2 regions of the Streptomyces sp. NPDC053493 genome follow, and region 1 is predicted to be linked to the other one. Evidence: riboswitches for the same ligand, from Rfam matches in the RefSeq annotation. Region 1 holds a riboswitch; the other holds the start of a gene.
What was found. A riboswitch is a leader RNA that binds a small molecule or an ion and turns the genes downstream of it on or off. The one in region 1 is predicted to bind S-adenosylmethionine.
Positions count from the first base shown of each region.

Region 2: another riboswitch for S-adenosylmethionine. It lies ahead of ACIGO8_RS31615 (aminotransferase class V-fold PLP-dependent enzyme); the one in region 1 lies ahead of thrC (threonine synthase).

Region 1 covers NZ_JBITXS010000005.1:353,891-363,888, forward strand. The annotation lists gene ACIGO8_RS17880 (SRPBCC family protein) at 1-151, opposite strand, end outside; gene ACIGO8_RS17885 (hypothetical protein) at 331-2,007, shown strand; gene ACIGO8_RS17890 (carboxypeptidase-like regulatory domain-containing protein) at 1,997-3,667, shown strand; gene groL (chaperonin GroEL) at 3,855-5,477, opposite strand; gene ACIGO8_RS17900 (cold-shock protein) at 5,811-6,014, opposite strand; gene ACIGO8_RS17905 (MoaD/ThiS family protein) at 6,461-6,739, opposite strand; gene thrC (threonine synthase) at 6,757-8,067, opposite strand; SAM riboswitch class I at 8,061-8,202, opposite strand; gene ACIGO8_RS17915 (glucosyl-3-phosphoglycerate synthase) at 8,324-9,268, shown strand; gene ACIGO8_RS17920 (trehalose-6-phosphate synthase) at 9,522-9,998, shown strand, end outside.
Region 2 covers NZ_JBITXS010000017.1:24,135-34,132, forward strand. The annotation lists gene ACIGO8_RS31595 (c-type cytochrome) at 1-713, shown strand, start outside; gene ACIGO8_RS31600 (Rieske 2Fe-2S domain-containing protein) at 710-1,762, shown strand; gene ACIGO8_RS31605 (cytochrome bc complex cytochrome b subunit) at 1,759-3,384, shown strand; gene trpD (anthranilate phosphoribosyltransferase) at 3,515-4,579, shown strand; SAM riboswitch class IV at 4,689-4,805, shown strand; gene ACIGO8_RS31615 (aminotransferase class V-fold PLP-dependent enzyme) at 4,986-6,407, shown strand; gene ACIGO8_RS31620 (Lrp/AsnC family transcriptional regulator) at 6,482-6,763, opposite strand; gene ACIGO8_RS31625 (rhomboid family intramembrane serine protease) at 6,760-7,494, opposite strand; gene ACIGO8_RS31630 (hypothetical protein) at 7,645-7,887, shown strand; gene ACIGO8_RS31635 (NYN domain-containing protein) at 7,933-9,294, shown strand; gene ACIGO8_RS31640 (NlpC/P60 family protein) at 9,552-9,998, shown strand, end outside.

The sequences.
Region 1 (9,998 bases):
CGCAGACGGACATGGTCATCGCGGCGACGCCGTACCACTCCCGTACGTGCTCGGGACGGGTCCACGCCTCCCAGACGCGCTCCACGGGCGCGTCGAACGTGCGGGTGATGACCAGCTCGCGGTCCGCCGGTGTGGTCAGCAGCGTGATCATTTGACCTCTCCCGTCCTCTTCGACCGGCTCCGAGGCACCTCTCTCCCAGGATGACCCTGACAAACTCGGGAGGCGAACAGGGAATCGAGTGAACACGTTCAACCATCAAGCGCTATCGTGCTCCCACGCGGCCCGCGATTTCCATGCGCCGCGCTTCCGACCTGTGGGGGGTCCCTCAGATGCGCTCTACGCGCACGCTGCCGCATGCCCTGGTGCGCGCGGCAACCGTCTTCGCACTTTCGGCAGGCGTCGCCCTGCCCGCCGTCGTCGCGGCCCCCGCCGCGTACGCGGAAACCGTCAACCAGACCATCACTCTGGACGACGGCCGGCTGACCCTCGTGGGTCTGCCGGGCAACGCCCTGTGGGTGAAGGTCAGCGTCGTGGCCTCCACCGCCCCGGACGCGGCCGTCCTCGGCTCGACGGACGAGCTCACGTCCACCGGCTCCTACTCCTGGACGACCGACGCGCCGGTCAAGCTCGCCGACGGCACCGCCTTCGGCGACTACCCGCTCCGCGTCGACTACCGCCTGCCCGGCGGCCTCGTCCAGCAGTGGACCGGCGGCACCTTCGGCTACAAGCTGCACACCGGTGTCTCCACGGTCGCCTTCGACCGCAAGACCACCGACTACGACCACCGCGACGTCGTCCTGTCCGGCAAGGCCACCACCTGGAACCCGGCCACCGGCGCCCGCACGCCGGCCGCCGAGGGCACGGCGGTGAAGGTCACGCTGAACCTGCTCGACGCCTACGACTCGCCGCGGACGAAGACCGCCACCGCCAGCACGGCGGCCGACGGCACCTTCACGCTGCCCGTCACCCCGGACGCCAAGATCTCGGGCGGCACGGCCGAGGTCCAGGCCACGGCCGAGGTCGACCCCGACAACGGGCGCCCGCTGCCCGCCGTCGGCGTCGACAAGCTGACGTACCGGATCACCTCCGACGCCGCCAAGTACCGCGTCAACGCGGGCACCGACGTCCAGATCACCGGCCGCGTCGAGCGGCTGACCGACGACGGCTGGAAGGGCTTCGCCGGCGCCCCGGTGGTCACCACCGGGACCGCGCCGCAGTCGTACGACCGGGTCCTCAAGGACCTGATCGGCTCCGGCACCTCGGCCGAGGACGGCGGCTTCGCCTACCCGGTGCGGGTCCAGTACTCGACGACCGGCGCCTACTCCGGTCTGCGTCCCTCGGTCTACTACGGCAACGGCAACGAGCGCCCGACCGACGTCGCGCCGCTGAGCGTGCCGCAGCAGTTCACCTTCGGCACCACCGCGCAGTCGCTCGACCAGTTCGGGCAGCTGATGGTGCGCGGTCAGCTGGCGGGCAACCGCTCCTGCGTCGACAAGCCCGACTGGGTCGCCCTCCAGGTGTCCCTGGACGGCGGACGCAGCTGGGGCCAGATGAAGTCGATGCCGGTCAGCATGGACTGCTACTACGACTTCCGGGTCTGGGGCTACGACAACGCCCTCTACCGGATCTACCACCCGGAGACGGACCGTTACGTCACCAAGACGAGCACGCCCGTCCGCCTCTCCCGCATTCCCACCCGGATCGTCAACGTCACCATCAGCCCCTCGCGTCCGCGCACCGGCGGCAGCATGACCGTCAAGGGCCTGGTGCAGCAGAAGGTCAACGGTGTCTGGAAGGCCATGCCGGGCGCGCGCCTGACGCTCTACTACAAGCCCAAGGGCGACCCGAGCTGGTACTGGGCCAAGAAGGACATCCCGACCAACTCCACCGGCAACTTCAGCTTCAGCACCACGAACTACGGTGACGGAACCTGGGCCCTGGGGTGGCAGGAGAAGTCCGGTTACTTCTACAGCGAGTCGAGGACGATCTATGTCGATGCGCTCTGACCTCCGACGGCTCTCCGCCGTCTCCCTCGTCACGGCGCTCACCCTGGGCGCGGCGGTCGGCCCGGCCTTCGCCGAGGACGCTCCCGCCCCGAGCCCCCTGGGCATCGGCCGTGCGCTCACCATCGACGCCCAGCGCGGCACCTTCCGGGTGACCGCCTGGACGGACGCGCCGCAGGCGACCGTCACCTCCGTCTCCGCCAAGGTCCGGCAGGGCGACACCGTCCTCGCCGAGATCCCGGCGCTGACGGAGAACGCCTCGAGCCGGGGCACCTTCGCCCTGCCCGAGGAGGCGACGCTCAAGCTCACCGAGGACGGCGGCACCATCCCGTCGCTCGGCAAGTACGCGATCGACGTGACCGCCACCGACTCGCTCGGCAACACGGTCACCCGCACCGACGCGGGCACGCTCGACTTCACGCTGAAGCCGCGCCTGAACGAGTTCGCCATCGGCGACCCGAGCTGGACCGACCGGAACCTGCACCCGAAGGGCGCGCTGGTCGGCGTCCAGCCCGGTTCGGGCGACGAGGTGCCGCTGTCCGGCCGTACCGTGTCGTACGAGCGCACCGGCGAGGACACGCCGTTCGGCTCCGCCGTGACCGGCGAGACCGGCGCCTTCACCGGCGAGCCGGTACCGGTGGCGACCCGGTACACGTCCGCCGAGGCCACGTTCACCGAGAACAGCACCGAGGTGCACGGCACCGCGACGTACTACGCGTACACCAGCGGGTCCGAGAAGTGGTCCACGGTCACCGCCACCGCCGACAAGGCCCGCGCGGAGCACGGCGAGACCGTCACGATCAGCGGCCGGGTCACCGACCCGTCCGCGAACGGCGCGCCGCTGGCCGACGTCCCGCTGTCGGCCCGCCTGGGCGGCGGTCTCTCGAAGACCGTGCGCACCGACGCCGAGGGCCGCTTCAGCGTGCAGCTCGTCGCCGCGCCCGGCCGGGACTCCTATGGCACCTGGTCCGGCTGGCACGTCCAGTCGACGGACCCGTTCGTCACCTTCTACACGAGCGGTCCGCTGGCGCTGCCCGCCGACTCCCGCACCTCGGTGATCGGCTACAAGCTCGGCACCGACGCGCGGCTGACCGTGTACGGCGACCTCCGCTCGCCGTACGAGAGCTGGACGTCCACGTCCTCCTCGCAGACGGTGGTCCTGGAGCAGTCCCCGGACGGGCAGACCGGCTGGAAGCAGGCCGGCTCGACGAGCTTCTACAACGGCAACGACGGCCGGACCGCCTTCACCCTGGGCGTCTGGAACAAGGGCGGCTGGTTCCGGCTCCGTCACGTGGCGAACGACTACTTCGGTCAGTCCGTCAGCAAGCCGTTCTACGTCGTCCGCACCGACACCCGCGTCCAGTCCCTCAAGGCCTCCCCGGACCCGGTCGCCAAGGGCGCGGCGGTCACGGTGACGGCCTCGCTCCAGCACTACGGCAGCGGTGCGTGGCGCGGTCTCGCCTACCAGCCGGTGAGCGTGTGGTTCAAGCCGTGGGGCGCGAACGGCACCTGGAAGCAGGTGGCGACCGGCCGGTCCTCCGGGACCGGCGCGGTCTCGGTGAAGACCACGGCGACGGCCGACGGCTGGTACCAGGTCCGTTACTACGGTGACAGCACCCACTTCCAGACCTTCAGCGGCCAGGACTGGGTCGACGTGCGCTGACGCGCGTCCTCTCCGTACAGCGACCAAGGGCGGCACTCCCGGACGGGAGTGCCGCCCTTCGGCGTCCGGCCGAAGCCACGGCGCCGGTGGGGCCGGCCGGCGCCGGTGGAAACGCCCGAGGGCGGCACCCCCGGCTGGGAGTGCCGCCCTCGGTCGCGTTCAGCGATGAACAACCGATCCGTCGGGATCAGAAGTCCATGTCACCGCCCGGCATGCCGCCGCCGGCCGGCGCGGCGGCCTTCTCCGGCTTGTCGGCGATGACGGCCTCGGTGGTGAGGAACAGGGCCGCGATGGAGGCCGCGTTCTGCAGCGCGGAGCGCGTCACCTTGGCCGGGTCGATGATGCCCTCGGCGATCATGTCGACGTACTCGCCGGTCGCGGCGTTCAGGCCGTGGCCGACGGGGAGGTTGCGCACCTTCTCCACGACGACGCCGCCCTCGAGACCACCGTTGACGGCGATCTGCTTCAGCGGGGCCTCCAGGGCCAGCTTGACGGCGTTGGCACCGGTGGCCTCGTCGCCGTCGAGCTCGAGCTTCTCGAAGACCGCGGAGGCCTGGAGCAGGGCGACGCCACCGCCGGCGACGATGCCCTCCTCGACGGCCGCCTTCGCGTTGCGCACGGCGTCCTCGATGCGGTGCTTGCGCTCCTTGAGCTCGACCTCGGTCGCGGCACCGGCCTTGATGACGGCGACGCCACCGGCGAGCTTCGCCAGGCGCTCCTGGAGCTTCTCGCGGTCGTAGTCCGAGTCGCTGTTCTCGATCTCGGCGCGGATCTGGTTCACGCGGCCCGCGACCTGCTCGCTGTCACCGGCACCGTCGACGATGGTGGTCTCGTCCTTGGTGATGACGACCTTGCGGGCGCGGCCGAGGAGGTCCAGGCCGGCGTTCTCGAGCTTGAGGCCGACCTCCTCGGAGATGACCGTGCCACCGGTGAGGATGGCGATGTCGTTCAGCATGGCCTTGCGGCGGTCGCCGAAGCCCGGGGCCTTGACGGCGACGGACTTGAAGGTGCCGCGGATCTTGTTGACGACCAGGGTCGACAGGGCCTCGCCCTCGACGTCCTCGGCGATGATCAGCAGCGGCTTGCCGGACTGCATGACCTTCTCGAGGAGCGGGAGCAGGTCCTTCACCGAGGAGACCTTGGAGTTGACGATGAGGATGTACGGGTCCTCGAGCGCGGCCTCCATGCGCTCCATGTCGGTCGCGAAGTACGCCGAGATGTAGCCCTTGTCGAAGCGCATGCCCTCGGTGAGCTCGAGCTCCAGACCGAAGGTCTGGGACTCCTCGACCGTGATGACGCCTTCCTTGCCGACCTTGTCCATGGCCTCGGCGATGAGCTCGCCGATCTGGGTGTCGGCGGCGGAGATGGAGGCGGTGGAGGCGATCTGCTCCTTGGTCTCGACCTCCTTGGCCTGGTCGAGCAGCGCACCGGAGACGGCCTCGACGGCCTTCTCGATGCCGCGCTTGAGGGCCATCGGGTTGGCGCCGGCGGCGACGTTGCGCAGGCCCTCGCGGACCAGCGCCTGGGCGAGAACGGTGGCGGTGGTCGTACCGTCGCCGGCGACGTCGTCCGTCTTCTTGGCGACTTCCTTGACCAGCTCGGCGCCGATCTTCTCGTACGGGTCCTCGAGCTCGATCTCCTTGGCGATGGAGACACCATCGTTGGTGATCGTGGGGGCGCCCCACTTCTTCTCGAGGACGACGTTGCGACCCTTCGGGCCGAGGGTGACCTTGACGGCGTCAGCGAGCTGGTTCATGCCGCGCTCGAGACCGCGCCGGGCCTCCTCGTCGAACGCGATGATCTTGGCCATGTGAAGTGGTCCTCCCGGACATGGGGTGGATAACGCTCCTGGACCGCGCCGACGCCCGCGACGGACGGCCCGCCCTCCGTGTGGTTCCTTGCCCCACGCGGCCGGCGACCTCGTCTGCCCGATCCTCGTAAGCACTCTCACCTTCAGAGTGCTAACGCCAATGATTAGCACTCGCCCTAGGAGAGTGCAAGCGACTCCCGCAGATCGAGCACCCCTGACGCATCTCCCCACCCCGCCCCCGCGACCTCCGCGCGGGAACGCGCGAGGGGCCCGCATCCCGGTCAGGATGCGGGCCCCTTGACGGAAGTGCGTCGGTGGCCGATCGCGCCGCGCTCAGACGGCGAGCTTGACCATGTCCGCCTGCGGACCCTTCTGGCCCTGCGAGATCTCGAACTCGACCCGCTGACCCTCTTCGAGGGTGCGGTAGCCGTCCATCTGGATCGCGCTGTAGTGGACGAAAACATCCGCACCACCGTCGACCGCGATGAAGCCGTAGCCCTTCTCCGCGTTGAACCACTTGACGGTGCCCTGAGCCATGCCTAACTCCCCTATTACTGGCCCTTGCGCGGGACCGCACTTCGCGGACCCGGGTCAGACCCTGCGCCGGAACGCGTCGACCGCGGCTGAATGTATCTGCCCAACTGCCCTCTGCAACAGGTCAATCGGACGAGAATTCTGGGCACGCCGGAAAGGGGAATTAGGGAGAATCCCCGGAATTCCGGGGCAAGTCGGGCCCGGCAAAGCGCGCAGAAGGTACACAAGGCACGGGCACTTTGGCTGCATCTTGTCGTGCGCGGACGCGTTTTCATATGCGCCTGGCATGAGCAGCTGAGGGGACTTCCCCAACTCTACCGCGCTCAACCATGCAGAATTGCCCCCTCCGCTTTCTCCGGCGGAAGGGGCAATTCAGGATGCGGTGCGTACCACCGGTACGCGCGGCGCACTCGATACGCGTGGTGCGCGCGGCGCGCCGCCGGTACGGCTCAGCAGCCGCCGGCCACGGCGGGAATGATCGAGACGCCCGCACCGTCCGGCGTCGCCGTCTCCAGGCCCTGCTCGAAGCGGACGTCGTCGTCGTTCACGTACACGTTGACGAAGCGGCGCAGCTTGCCCTGGTCGTCCAGGACGCGGGCGGCGATGCCGGCGTGGTTCTTCTCCAGGTCGGCGATGACCTCGGCGAGGGTCGCGCCCTCGGCGGCGACCTCGGCCTGGCCGCCCGTGTAGGTGCGGAGGATGGTGGGGATGCGGACGTTCACGGCCATGTCTGTCTACGTACCTTTCAGTGGGCCAGGCCGGCGTCGCGGAACGCGTCGAGGCTGGGGCGGATGGTGGCGGTCGCCTGCGAGCTGTCGGCCACGGCGTCCAGGGTCTTGAGGCCGTCGCCGGTGTTGAGGACCACCGTCGTCAGCGTCGGGTCGAGCAGACCGTTCTCGACCAGCTTGCGCGTGACGCCGACGGTCACGCCGCCGGCGGTCTCGGCGAAGATGCCCTCGGTCTGCGCGAGCAGCTTGATCGCGTCGACGACCTGGTCGTCGTTGACGTCCTCCACGGCGCCGCCGGTGCGGCGGGCGATGTCGAGCACGTACGGGCCGTCGGCCGGGTTGCCGATCGCCAGCGACTTGGCGATGGTGTTCGGCTTCTGCGGGCGCACCACGTCGTGGCCGGCCTTGAAGGCGGCGGAGACCGGGGAGCAGCCCTCGGCCTGGGCGCCGAAGATCTTGTACGGCTTGTCCTCGACCAGGCCCAGCTTGATGAGCTCCTGCAGACCCTTGTCGATCTTGGTGAGCTGGGAGCCGGAGGCGATCGGGATGACCAGCTGGTCGGGGATGACCCAGCCGAGCTGCTCGCAGATCTCGTACGCGAGCGTCTTCGAGCCCTCGCCGTAGTACGGGCGGAGGTTGACGTTCACGAAGCCCCAGCCCTCGCCGAGCGGGTCGCCGATGAGCTCCGAGCAGAAGCGGTTGACGTCGTCGTAGTTGCCCTCGATGGCGACGAGGTCACCGCCGTAGACACCGGCCATGACGACCTTGCCCTGCTCCAGGTCGTGCGGGATGAACACGCAGGAGCGGAAGCCGGCCCGGGCGGCGGCGGCGCCGACGGCGCCGGCCAGGTTGCCGGTGGAGGAGCAGGACAGCGTGGTGAAACCGAAGGCGCGGGCGGCCTCGAGGGCCTGGGCGACGACCCGGTCCTTGAAGGAGTGGGTCGGGTTGCCGGAGTCGTCCTTGACGTACAGCTTGCCGGGCTCGACGCCGATCTCGCGGGCGAGGTTGTCGGCCTGGACGAGCTTGGTCCAGCCGGGGTTCAGGTTGGGCTTCTCGGCGACGTCGGCGGGGACGGGCAGCAGCGGGGCGTAGCGCCAGATGTTGGCGGGCCCGGCCTCGATGCGCTTGCGCAGCGCCTCGGGGTCGCCGGTGGGCAGGTCGTAGGCGACTTCGAGCGGGCCGAAACAGAGCTCACAGGCGAAGATCGGGCCGAGCGGGAAGTGCTCGCCGCATTCGCGGCAGGAGAGCCCGGACGCGGGACCGAGGTCGACGGTGGTTCCGGGTGCGACAGTCTGTACAGCCATGGAGGCGAGGCCCTTTCTCCTCATCTTCCTCATGACGCATTTCGCCATGAGACGGATTTGGCACCTTCCCTAGCCGGGGACCTCGCTGGAGGACGAGAACCGACTGGAGGGTTGCCGGGGCTTCAACGGGCCGTTTCCCTCTGCCCCTCTGGATGAGCGGTATTCGATTGTGGATCGCGGTCGGCACCCCGACATGCATCGGGCTTCCGCGTTGTTCAAGACTGTAACCGAAGCCTTCGAAGGTGGAGACGGTCGTCCGATCCGCGAGATGGAGATCACGTTGCTGGAAGAAGTGGAGCGCTGGCTGGGCCGGCGGTCCTGGTCGGTGGCCGACCGTCCGCTGGAGCGGATCCTGGCCGCCAAGCGGGGTACGACGGTCAGTGTCGTGCTGCCCGCCCTGAACGAGGAGGCGACGGTCGGCGCGATCGTCGACGTGATCCGCCGCGAGCTGATGACGGACGCGGTGCCGCTGGTCGACGAGCTGGTGGTGGTGGACTCCGGTTCCACGGACCGGACGGCCGAGGTCGCGGCGGCCGCCGGGGCGCGGGTGGTGGCGCGGGACGCGATCCTGCCCCGCATACCCGCGGTGCCGGGCAAGGGCGAGGTGCTGTGGCGGTCACTGATGGTGACCGGCGGGGACGTGGTGTGCTTCGTGGACGCGGACCTGAGGGACTTCTCGGCGGACTTCGTGTCGGGGATCGTGGGCCCGCTGCTCACCGATCCCGGCGTGGACCTGGTGAAGGCGATGTACGACCGCCCGCTCGGCGACGCTCCCGGTCAGGGCGGCCGGGTGACGGAGCTGGTGGCCCGCCCGCTGCTCAATCTGCACTGGCCGCAGCTGGCCGGTTTCGTGCAGCCGCTGGGCGGCGAGTACGCGGCGCGGCGCTCGCTGCTCGAGCGGCTGCCGTTCCCGGTCGGTTACGGAGTGGAGCTGGGTCTGCTGGTGGACGCGCTGCACACGGTGGGCCTGGACGCGCTCGCACAGGTGGACGTGGGAGTGCGCAAGCACCGCCACCAGGACGGCCAGGCGCTCGGCCGGATGGCGGCGGCGATCTACCGTACGGCGCAGCTGCGGCTCTCGCGCGGGCATCTGGTGCGGCCGCGGCTCACCCAGTTCGAGCGCGGCGAGCACGGCTTCCTGCCGCACACCTACCCGGTGGACACGGAGGAGCGGCCGCCGATGACGGAGGTCGCGGAGTACGCGGAGCGCCGCCGCGTGGCGTGACACCCGATCCGTACCTTTTCTTCCTAGATTTTCATGTCATGGATCATACGAATCTGTGGCATGCCAATCTGTGGCTGGTGGTCGGACTGCTCCTCGCCCTGTCGGCGGCGGGAGCGGTGGCGCTGGCGGCGGTACGGGCGGGCCGCCGCGACCCGTGAGACGAGCCCGCCCGCCCGGCGCACTCCCGGCGCGCTCCGCGCCCTGTCTCCCATCCGCACGTTTGAGCGTTTACGGGACGGGCTAGGTTCGCCATATGGCTTCTGTGCTGGTGGCATCGAACCGCGGCCCGGTCTCCTACACCGTCCGGGAGGACGGTTCGCTGGACACCCGCCGGGGCGGCGGCGGACTCGTCTCGGGCCTGAGCGCCGTCTCGTCGGAGGGCTCGGCGGACGACAGCCTGTGGGTGTGCGCGGCGCTCGGCGCCGGCGACCGGGAGGCGGTGCGGCGCGGGATCGCCGAGCCGGGCGTGCGGATGCTGGACATCGACCCGGACGTGTACGCCGACGCGTACAACGGCATCGCGAACTCGGTGCTGTGGTTCCTCCACCACCACCTCTACGACATCCCGCGCGAGCCCGTTTTCGACGCCGGCTTCCGCCGCCGCTGGGCCTCCTACCGCTCCTACAACCGCGCCTTCGCCGAGGCCCTCGCCGAGGCGGCCGACGAGGGCGCGGCGGTGCTCGTGCAGGACTACCACCTGGCCCTGGTCCCGGGGCAGCTGCGGGCGCTG
Region 2 (9,998 bases), on a different contig from region 1:
CGCCCGCGGGCACGGCCAAGGCCGACGAAACCGCCCAGTCCCTGGCCATCGAGGAGGGCAAGAAGCTCTACTCCGTCGGGTGTGCCAGCTGCCACGGAACCGGCGGTCAGGGCACCTCTGACGGCCCGTCCCTGGTCGGCGTGGGCTCGGCGGCCGTGGACTTCCAGGTCGGCACCGGCCGTATGCCGGCCCAGCAGCCCGGCGCCCAGGTCCCGAGGAAGAAGGTCATCTACACGCAGGCGCAGATCGACCAGCTTGCGGCGTACGTCGCCTCCCTCGGTGCCGGCCCGGCCGTGCCGAAGGCCAACCAGTACAGCCCTGAGGGCGCCGACATCGCCAAGGGCGGCGAGCTGTTCCGCTCGAACTGCGCCCAGTGCCACAACTTCACCGGCGAGGGTGGCGCGCTGACCTACGGCAAGTACGCCCCGAGCCTCGAAGGCGTGGACCCGAAGCACCTCTACGAGGCCATGCAGACCGGCCCGCAGAACATGCCCTCCTTCCCCGACACGACGATGCCGGAGAAGCAGAAGAAGGACATCATCGCCTACGTCCAGGCCGTGAACAGCGACAAGGCCGACAACCCGGGTGGTCTCAAGCTGGGTGGCCTCGGCCCCGTCAGCGAGGGTCTGTTCGCGTGGATCTTCGGACTGGGCGCGCTGATCGCAGTTGCCATCTGGGTCGCGGCCCACACCGCTAAGGCCAAGAAGTCATGAGTACCCAAGAGAATCCAGAAGAGAACCTGCCCACCGTGCAGGACACCGCGCACGGCGCGGTGAAGGTCGCCGACGACCCGTTCGCCGACCCGGGCCTCCCGCCCCACAAGCCGCGCATCCAGGACATCGACGAGCGGGCCGCCAAGCGGTCCGAGCGCGCGATCGCCTTCATGTTCACGCTGTCGATGCTGGCCACGATCGGCTTCATCGCCTCGTACGTGATCTTCCCGGTCGACAAGATCGTGTACATCTGGCCGTTCGGCCGGGTGTCCGCGCTCAACTTCGCCCTGGGCTGGACCCTCGGCGCGGCCCTGTTCTTCATCGGCGCGGGCGCGGTCCACTGGGCCCGCACCCTGATGTCCGACGTCGAGGTCGCCGACGAGCGTCACCCGATGGAGGCGTCGCCGGAGGTCAAGGCGAAGGTCATGGCGGACTTCGCGGCCGGTGCCGCCGAGTCCGGCTTCGGCCGCCGCAAGCTGATCCGCAACACGCTGTTCGGCGCGCTGGCCCTGGTGCCGCTCTCCGGCGTCGTGCTGCTGCGTGACATGGGTCCGCTGCCCGAGAAGAAGCTGCGCTCCACGATGTGGGCCAAGGGCAAGCTGCTCATCAACATGAACACGCACGAGCCGCTGCGTCCCGAGGACGTCGCCGTCGGTTCGCTGACCTTCGCGATGCCCGAGGGCCTCTCGGAGCACGACGAGCACTTCCAGACCGAGATCGCCAAGGCCGCCCTGATGATCGTCCGCATTCAGCCGGACGACATCAAGGACAAGCGCGAGCTCGAGTGGTCGCACGAGGGCATCGTCGCCTTCTCGAAGATCTGCACCCACGTCGGCTGCCCGATCTCGCTGTACGAGCAGCAGACGCACCACGTGCTCTGCCCGTGCCACCAGTCCACCTTCGACCTGTCCGACGGCGCCCGCGTCATCTTCGGCCCGGCCGGCCACGCTCTGCCGCAGCTGCGGATCGGCGTGAACGACAAGGGCTTCCTCGAGGCGCACGGCGACTTCGAAGAGCCCGTCGGCCCCGCTTTCTGGGAGCGCGGATGAGCACTGTGACCAACACGCAGAAGAAGGCGCCCGCCGGTGAGCGGATCGCCGACTGGGCCGACGGCCGCCTGGGGATCTACACGCTGGCCAAGGCCAACATGCGGAAGATCTTCCCGGACCACTGGTCCTTCATGCTGGGCGAGGTCTGCCTCTACAGCTTCCTCATCATCATCCTGACGGGCGTCTATCTGACGATGTTCTTCCACCCGTCGATGAACGAGGTGGAGTACGCCGGCTCGTACGTCCCGCTCCAGGGACAGCTGATGTCCGAGGCGTTCAACTCGACCATGCACATCTCCTTCGAGGTGCGCGGTGGTCTGCTCATCCGGCAGATCCACCACTGGGCGGCGCTGATCTTCCTCGCCGGCATGTTCGTGCACATGATGCGCGTGTTCTTCACCGGCGCGTTCCGCAAGCCGCGTGAGATCAACTGGCTGTTCGGCTTCCTGCTGTTCTTCCTGGGCATGTTCACCGGCTTCACCGGTTACTCGCTCCCGGACGACCTGCTCTCCGGCACCGGTGTCCGCTTCATGCAGGGCGCGATCCTGTCCGTGCCGATCGTCGGCACGTACCTGTCGATGTTCCTGTTCGGCGGCGAGTTCCCCGGCGGCGACTTCGTCGCCCGGTTCTACTCGGCGCACGTGCTGCTGCTCCCGGGCATCATGCTCGGCCTGGTGGTCGCGCACCTCATCCTGGTGTTCGTCCACAAGCACACGCACTTCGAGGGCCCCGGCCGTACGAACAAGAACGTCGTCGGCATGCCGCTGCTGCCGGTGTACATGGCGAAGGCCGGAGGCTTCTTCTTCCTGGTCTTCGGTGTCATCGCGGTCATCGCGGCGATCGCCTCGATCAACCCGATCTGGGCCATCGGCCCGTACCGCCCGGACCAGGTGTCCACCGGCGCCCAGCCCGACTGGTACATGGGCTTCGCCGAGGGTCTGATCCGTGTCATGCCGGGCTGGGAGATCAACCTGTGGGGCCACACGCTGGTCCTCGGCGTGATGATCCCGCTGGCGATCTTCCCGGCGGTGCTCGCGGCGATCGCGGTCTACCCCTTCATCGAGTCCTGGATCACGGGCGACAAGCGCGAGCACCACATCGCGCAGCGCCCGCGCAACGCTCCGACGCGCACCGCCTTCGGTGTCGCCTGGATCACCGCGTACATGGTCATGCTCGTCGGTGGTGGCAACGACCTGTGGGCCACGCACTTCCACCTGTCGCTGAACTCGATCACCTGGTTCGTCCGCATCTTCTTCTTCGTCGGACCGGTCATCGCGTTCATCGTCACCAAGCGGATCTGCCTCGGCCTCCAGCGCCGGGACAAGGACAAGGTGCTGCACGGCCGCGAGTCCGGCATCATCAAGCGCCTGCCGCACGGTGAGTTCGTCGAGGTCCACCAGCCGCTCAGCCAGGGTGAGCGCTACAAGCTCACGGCGCACGAGCAGTACGAGCCCGCGGAGCTTCCGCCGGCCGTCGACGAGAACGGCGTGGAGCGCAAGATCGGCCGTATGGAGAAGCTCCGGGTCAAGCTCAACAAGGGCTACTACGGTGCGGACAACCAGATCGCCAAGCCCACCGCCGAGGAGTACAAGGAGATCACGAGCGGCCACGGCCACCACTGATCACCTGACCTCGTAGTTTCGCCACGGCGAGAGCCCCGTCCATTCGATGGACGGGGCTCTTTGCCGTTCACGGAGATCGATAGGGTGGGAGTCGACCCTTGCAGGCCGTACGGACACACCAGGAGCGACCATGAGCGCTGTGAACCCCGCTGGAGGCGACACCGCGGCGGGCCGCTCCTGGCCCGTCCTGTTGAACGGCCTGCTCGAGGGCCGCGACCTCGCCGCCGACGACACCGCCTGGGCGATGGACCTGATCATGCGCGGCGAGGCGACCGACGCGCAGATCGCCGGCTTCATGGTGGCGCTGCGGGCCAAGGGCGAGACGGTCGCCGAGATCACCGGTCTCGTCCGCACGATGTACGAGCACGCGAACGTGATCGAGGTGCCGGGGCCCGCCGTCGACATCGTCGGCACCGGCGGCGACGGCGCCAAGACCGTGAACATCTCCACCATGGCGTCGATCGTGGTCGCCGGCACGGGCGCCAAGGTCGTCAAGCACGGCAACCGCGCCGCGTCCTCCGCCTCCGGCTCCTCCGACGTCCTGGAGAAGCTCGGCATCAATCTGAACCTGACGCCGCGGCGGGTGGCCGAGGTCGCCGACGAGGCCGGCATCACCATCTGCTTCGCGGTGAAGTTCCACCCGTCGCTGCGGCACGTCGCCGCGGCCCGCGGCCAGCTGGGCATCCGGACCACCTTCAACGTGCTCGGTCCGCTGACCAACCCGGCCAAGGTGCGGGCCCAGGCCGTCGGCGTCGCCGACCCGCGCATGGCGCCGATCGTGGCCGGTGTGCTCGCCGAGCGCGGCAACTCGGCCCTGGTCTTCCGCGGTGACGACGGACTGGACGAGCTGACGACCACCGCCACCTCCCGGGTCTGGGTGGTCCGCGACGGTTCGGTCGCCGAGGAGCGCTTCGACCCGCGCGACGTCGGCATCGAGCTCGTGCCGCTGGACGCCCTGCGCGGCGGCGACCCGTCGTTCAACGCCGACGTCGCCCGGCGGCTGCTCGCCGGCGAGACCGGGCCGGTGCGCGACGCCGTGCTGCTCAACGCGGCGGCGGCGCTGACCGCCCTGGAGCCGGGCGAGGGCAGCCTGGCCGAGCGGCTGCGGGCCGGCATGGACAAGGCGGCCGAGGCGATCGACTCGGGCGCCGCCCGCCGGGCCCTCGACCGCTGGATCGCGGCCAGCAACGCCTGAGCCGTCCGCGCGCGGCCGCCCGAGGCCGCCGGCACACCTGACGCAACCCCGTCCCGGATACCGGGACGGGGTTGCGTCGTCGTGATCGTCTGGCATAGGTTCTGTGGCAGGTCATGAGTGACAGCGACAAAGCCCCGGCTGGCTGTCCGGCAACCCTCCGTCCGTGGCGGGGTGCCCCGGGTGAAGACCAGGCCGTACGAGCAGAAGCCTGCGGCAAGCGCGGACCCCTGCGCACACCTTGGGGTCCTTGGTCCTCTAGGGAGCGTTGTCTCGTGAGCAAGCGAATGCGCTAGGGCCCTCCGGCCCCTTTCTCCATCCCACACCCGTACGCGGCGCCCCGTTCCGTGCTGCCGCCCGCGGGCTCCTTCACGCCTTTTCGCGCCCAGTCACGCCGGGAGACACCGTCATGTCCGCACGCCCGAACGCCGCCGCCACCACCGCCGCTTCCGCCACCGCTTCGGCTTCCGCCACCACCGCCGAGTCCGCCGACCCCTGCTGCGACGCCCCGCTGCCGGTCCTCGGCCGTGACGTCACCGTCCCGCTCGTCACCGGCGGCGAGGTCAGCTACGCGGCGCTCGACTACGCCGCCAGCGCCCCGGCCCTCCAGCGCGTGTGGGACGACGTCGCCGCGTACGCCCCCTACTACGGCAGCGTCCACCGCGGCGCCGGATACCTCTCCCAGCTCTCCACCGACCTCTTCGAGAACAGCCGCGCCACCGTCGCCGCCTTCCTCGACTGCCGCCCGGACGACCAGGTCGTCTTCACCCGCTCCACCACCGACTCGCTCAACCTGCTGGCCCAGGTGGTCCCGGCCGACTGCCAGGTCTTCGTCTTCGAGACCGAGCACCACGCCTCGCTGCTGCCGTGGCGGGACGCCCGGGTCACCTACCTCAACGCGCCGCGCACCCCGCAGCAGGCCGTCGCGACCCTGGAGCGCGCGCTCGCCGACCGCGACCCGTACGGGCCCGCCCTGGTCTGCGTGACCGGCGCCTCCAACGTCACCGGCGAACTGTGGCCGGTCGCGGAACTGGCCGCCGCCGCGCACGCGCACGGCGCGCGGATCGTCCTGGACGCCGCCCAGCTGGCGCCCCACCACCCCGTCTCCGTAAAGGAGTTGGACGTGGACTGGGTCGCCTTCTCCGGGCACAAGCTGTACGCGCCGTTCGGCTCCGGCGTCCTCGCCGGCCGCGCCGACTGGCTCCAGGACGCCGAGCCCTACCTCGCGGGCGGCGGCGCCTCCCGCAAGGTGGCCCGCCGGGCCGACGGTGGTGTGGACGTGGAGTGGCACACCACCGCGGCCCGGCACGAGGCCGGCTCGCCCAACGTCATCGGCGTCTACTCCATCGCCTCCGCCTGCAAGGCGCTCACCGAGGCCGGCTTCGACTCCCTCGTCGCCCGCGAGCGGCATCTGATCGCCAAGGTCCGCGAGGGCCTGGCCGAGGTGCCCGAGGTGCGGGTGCTCTCGCTCTTCGGCGACGACGCCCCGCGCGTCGGTGTCATCTCCTTCGTCGTCGACGGCTGGAACAGCTCGCACTTCGCCGCCGCGCTCTCCGCCGAGTACGGCATCGGCGTCCGCGACGGCCTGTTCTGCGCCCACCCGCTGGTGCGCACCCTGCTCGGCAGCGACCCGCAGGACCCGGGCGAGTGCGGCGCCCCGGAGGCCGCTCCCGGCGAGCGGTCGCTCAACGCCATCCGGGTCAGCTTCGGCGCGGGCACGCCCGACGAGCACGTGGAGCGGTTCGTCGGCGCGGTGAAGGAGCTGGTCCGCGACGGCGCCCAGTGGAAGTACCGCACCGAGGACGGCCGCTGCGTCCCGGACCGCGGCTGATCACTCCCTCGTACGGGTGAAGCCGGCCTCCCGCGGGGGAGAGGCCGGCTTCGTCGTTTCGGGTAGGGGGTGCCTCAGGACTCCAGGCCGATCGCGAAGGCCGCGTCCAGCTCGTGCTGGGAGTAGGCGCGGAAGGCGACATGGGTGTCGGTGGCCTCGACGCCGGGGATCTTGGAGATCTGGCCGGGGATGATGTCGGCCAGGTCGTCGTGGCGCCCCACCCGGACCATGGCGATGAGGTCGTAGGTGCCGGTGACCGAGAAGACCTCGCTGACGGAGTCGATCGCGGCGATCGCCTCGGCGATCTCGGGGATCCGGTCCACGCTGGTCTTGATGAGCACGATCGCGGTGATCACGGCTGGCTTTCTCCCTCGGTGGCCGCGGCTGGTGGTTTCACTCTATCGGCACCTCTGTAGCGGGCCCACGCGAAGACGAAGCCCAGCGCGAAGCCCACCACGTGGGCCAGATACGCCACGCCCGGCCCCGAACCCGCCGAGCGCGCCGCCAGCCACTGGAGCACGAACCAGAAGACCAGCACGATCCACGCCGGGAAGCGCAGCGGCAGGAAGAAGAGGAACGGGAACAGGCTGGTCACCCGGGCGCGCGGGAAGAGGAAGAGGAAGGCGCCGAGCACTCCGGAGATCGCTCCCGACGCCCCGACCAGCGTCTGCGCGCTGTCCGCGTGCGCCACCGCGTAGCCGAGCAGCGCCAGCGCCCCGCAGGACAGATAGAACAGGCCGAACGTGACGGCGCCCATCCGCTCCTCGGCCATCGCCCCGAACACGTAAAGGAACAGCATGTTCCCCAGCAGGTGCAGCCAGCTGCCGTGCACGAAGAGGGCGGTCAGCGGGGTGAGCAGGGCCCGCGGCTCGCCCTGGGTGAGGTCGGCCGGGATCACGCCCCAGCGCTGGAAGTACGCGCTCTGCGCCGCGAGCAGGCCGTCGCCCGTGCCGTGTGCCGGGTTCAGGCCCGACACCGGGCTCACGGCGAACAGCAGCACGCAGGCGGCGATGAGTGCGTAGGTCACGGTCGGCCCGTTGCGGGCGCCCCGCCAGGCGCCCAGGGCCGCGCCCCGCCAGTCGATCATGGACAGATCATGGCGTACCAGGGCCCACCTGGACAGAGTGCCTCGCCGTGACACGGCGTGCCCGGGAGGCCGTAGGGTTACGGGCAGTACTCCCGCAGTTCGACGGCGCACCGCGGGCCCGTAAGCCTCGCACGGAAAGAGGACGGCACGATGACATCGGTTCCCCTGCCGACCGCCGAAACCCGCTGGCGCTGCACCCTCTGCGGCAATCTGACCCGCTTCGACGTGACCCGCTCGTCCAAGGTCGTCGAGTACGTCCATCTGGACCTCGCCGGAGAGCCCAAGGTCGAGGAGCGCGAGGTGGTCAGTGAGACCATCGAGTCGGTCCGCTGCCGCTGGTGCAACGCGGTGGACCAGATCGAACTGGTGGACAGGCCGGGCACCGCTTCCTGAGAAGCGGCCCGGCACGGGCGAGACAGGGAAGTGGGGTGACGGATCGTGGAGCAGCCGCACGGTGATCAGCCGGCGGTCCCGGCGGGCGACGCCGCCGAGACGCTCGACCGGCCCCTGCCCGAGGCCGTACGGCGCAAGGTGGTCGCGCTGGTCGCGGACGCCTTCGGCGGTCTGACCGTCGCCGAGCTGCCCGCCCCGCTGCGCCAGTACGCCCGTTTCACCGCCTCCCGGCGGGCGAAGTTCGCCGGGAACGCGATGGCCGCCGCCCTGGAGAGCGATCCGCTGTTCCGGCAGCGCATCGGCGAGCGCTTCAAGGAGTCCCAGCCCGAGCTCGCCGGATCCGTCGAGTCCGGCGCGCCGCCCGCCGCCGCCGACCCGGTCGACGTCGCCGCGGCGGCCTATGTGCTGCGCCCGGCCGGCTGGGGCAAGCTGGTCGCCGCCGCCGGCGAGGAGGCCGAGCGTGCCGACGCCGAGCGGGCCGACGAGGCCGGCCGGCGCGAGCTGGAGCGGCTGCGCGCCGAGGTCGCGGCCGCCAGGGACCGGGCCAGGGCCGAGACCGAGCAGCTCCGGCACGATCTGGAGGCCGCCCGCAAGGAAGCGGAATCGCTTCACCGCAAGCTGCGCAGCGCCCAGAGCGACGTCAAGCGCGGCGAGGCGGCGCTGCGCCGCGTCCAGGCCGAGATCGACGCGGCGCGGGCCGAGGCCGCCGCCCAGGTGTCGGCCGCGGAGAGCGAGAGCCGGCGGCTCAAGGCCCGGCTCGGCGAGGTGGAGGCGGCCCTGGAGGCCAGCCGGCGGGCCGCCCGCGAGGGCCGCTCGGTGGAGGACATGCGGCTGCGGCTGCTCCTGGACACGGTGCTCGACGCGGCGCAGGGCCTGCGCCGCGAACTCGCGCTGCCTCCGGTGTCGATGCACCCGGCGGACACCGTGGACGCGGTGGAGCCGGGCCGGATGTCGCCGAAGGACATCGCGGCGCGCGCCCTGTCCGAGACCGACCCGGCGCTCCTCGACCAGCTGCTCGAACTGCCCCAGGCGCATCTGGTGGTGGACGGCTACAACGTCACCAAGACCGGCTATCCGACGATGCCGCTGGAGAAGCAGCGGCTGCGACTGCTCGGCGGCCTGTCCGCGCTCGCGGCCCGCTCGGGCGCCGAGATCACCTGTGTCTTCGACGGGGCCGAGCTGGCGGCGCCGGTGCTGCTCGCGCCGCCGCGCGGCGTGCGGGTGCTGTTCTCCAAGCCCGGTGTCACGGCGGACGAGTTGATCCGCCAGCTGGTGCGGGCCGAGCCGCCGGGCCGTCCGGTGGTCGTGGTGTCCACCGACCGCGAGGTGGCCGACGGCGTCGCCAAGTCCGGTGCGCGGCCGGTCGCGTCCGCCTTGTTGCTGAAGCGCCTTTCGCGTCTCTCGTGACTGCTTCTCACTTCTGAGGCGTCATGTCCGTTTTCTGATCCGCGCAGGGTCAAGTGGCCACTACTGCCCGTGTGATGTGTGTGAATACTTTGTCGCGCGAGCGAGATTTTGCCTATCGGGATTTGAACTGATCACAAGATGGTCACTAGGGTCGGGGCTCGAACCTTCGCGCGGTTGATCATCCAACGGGGATGACAGCGTGGGTCCCGCCTGCCGCAGCCTGGTTGGGCGGCTCGAGGAAGAAGGAGCTCGCCCCCGTGGCGTCCCACCGTCGTCCCAAGCAGCCGAGCCGCACCCGTGTGACCGTGCTCACCGTGACCGCCGCGGCCGCCGTCGCGCTGACCGCCCAGACCGGTGCCCAGGCGGCGCCCAAGCCCAAGATCGACGACGTCAAGTCGAAGGTCGACAAGCTGCACCACGAGGCCGAGGAGGCCACGGAGCAGTACAACCAGGCCGAGGAGCGCCGGGAGACGCTGCAGAAGGAGATCAGCACCCTCCAGGACAAGGTCGCCCGCGGCCAGGCGGAGCTCAACTCCCTCCGGGAGGACATCGGTTCGGTCGCCAGCGCGCAGTACCGCTCCGGTGGCATCGACCCCGCGCTCCAGCTCTTCCTCTCCTCCGACCCGGACACCTACCTCGACAAGGCGTCCGCGATCGACCAGATCGGCGCCAAGCAGGCCGACGTGCTGCAGTCCATCCAGGCC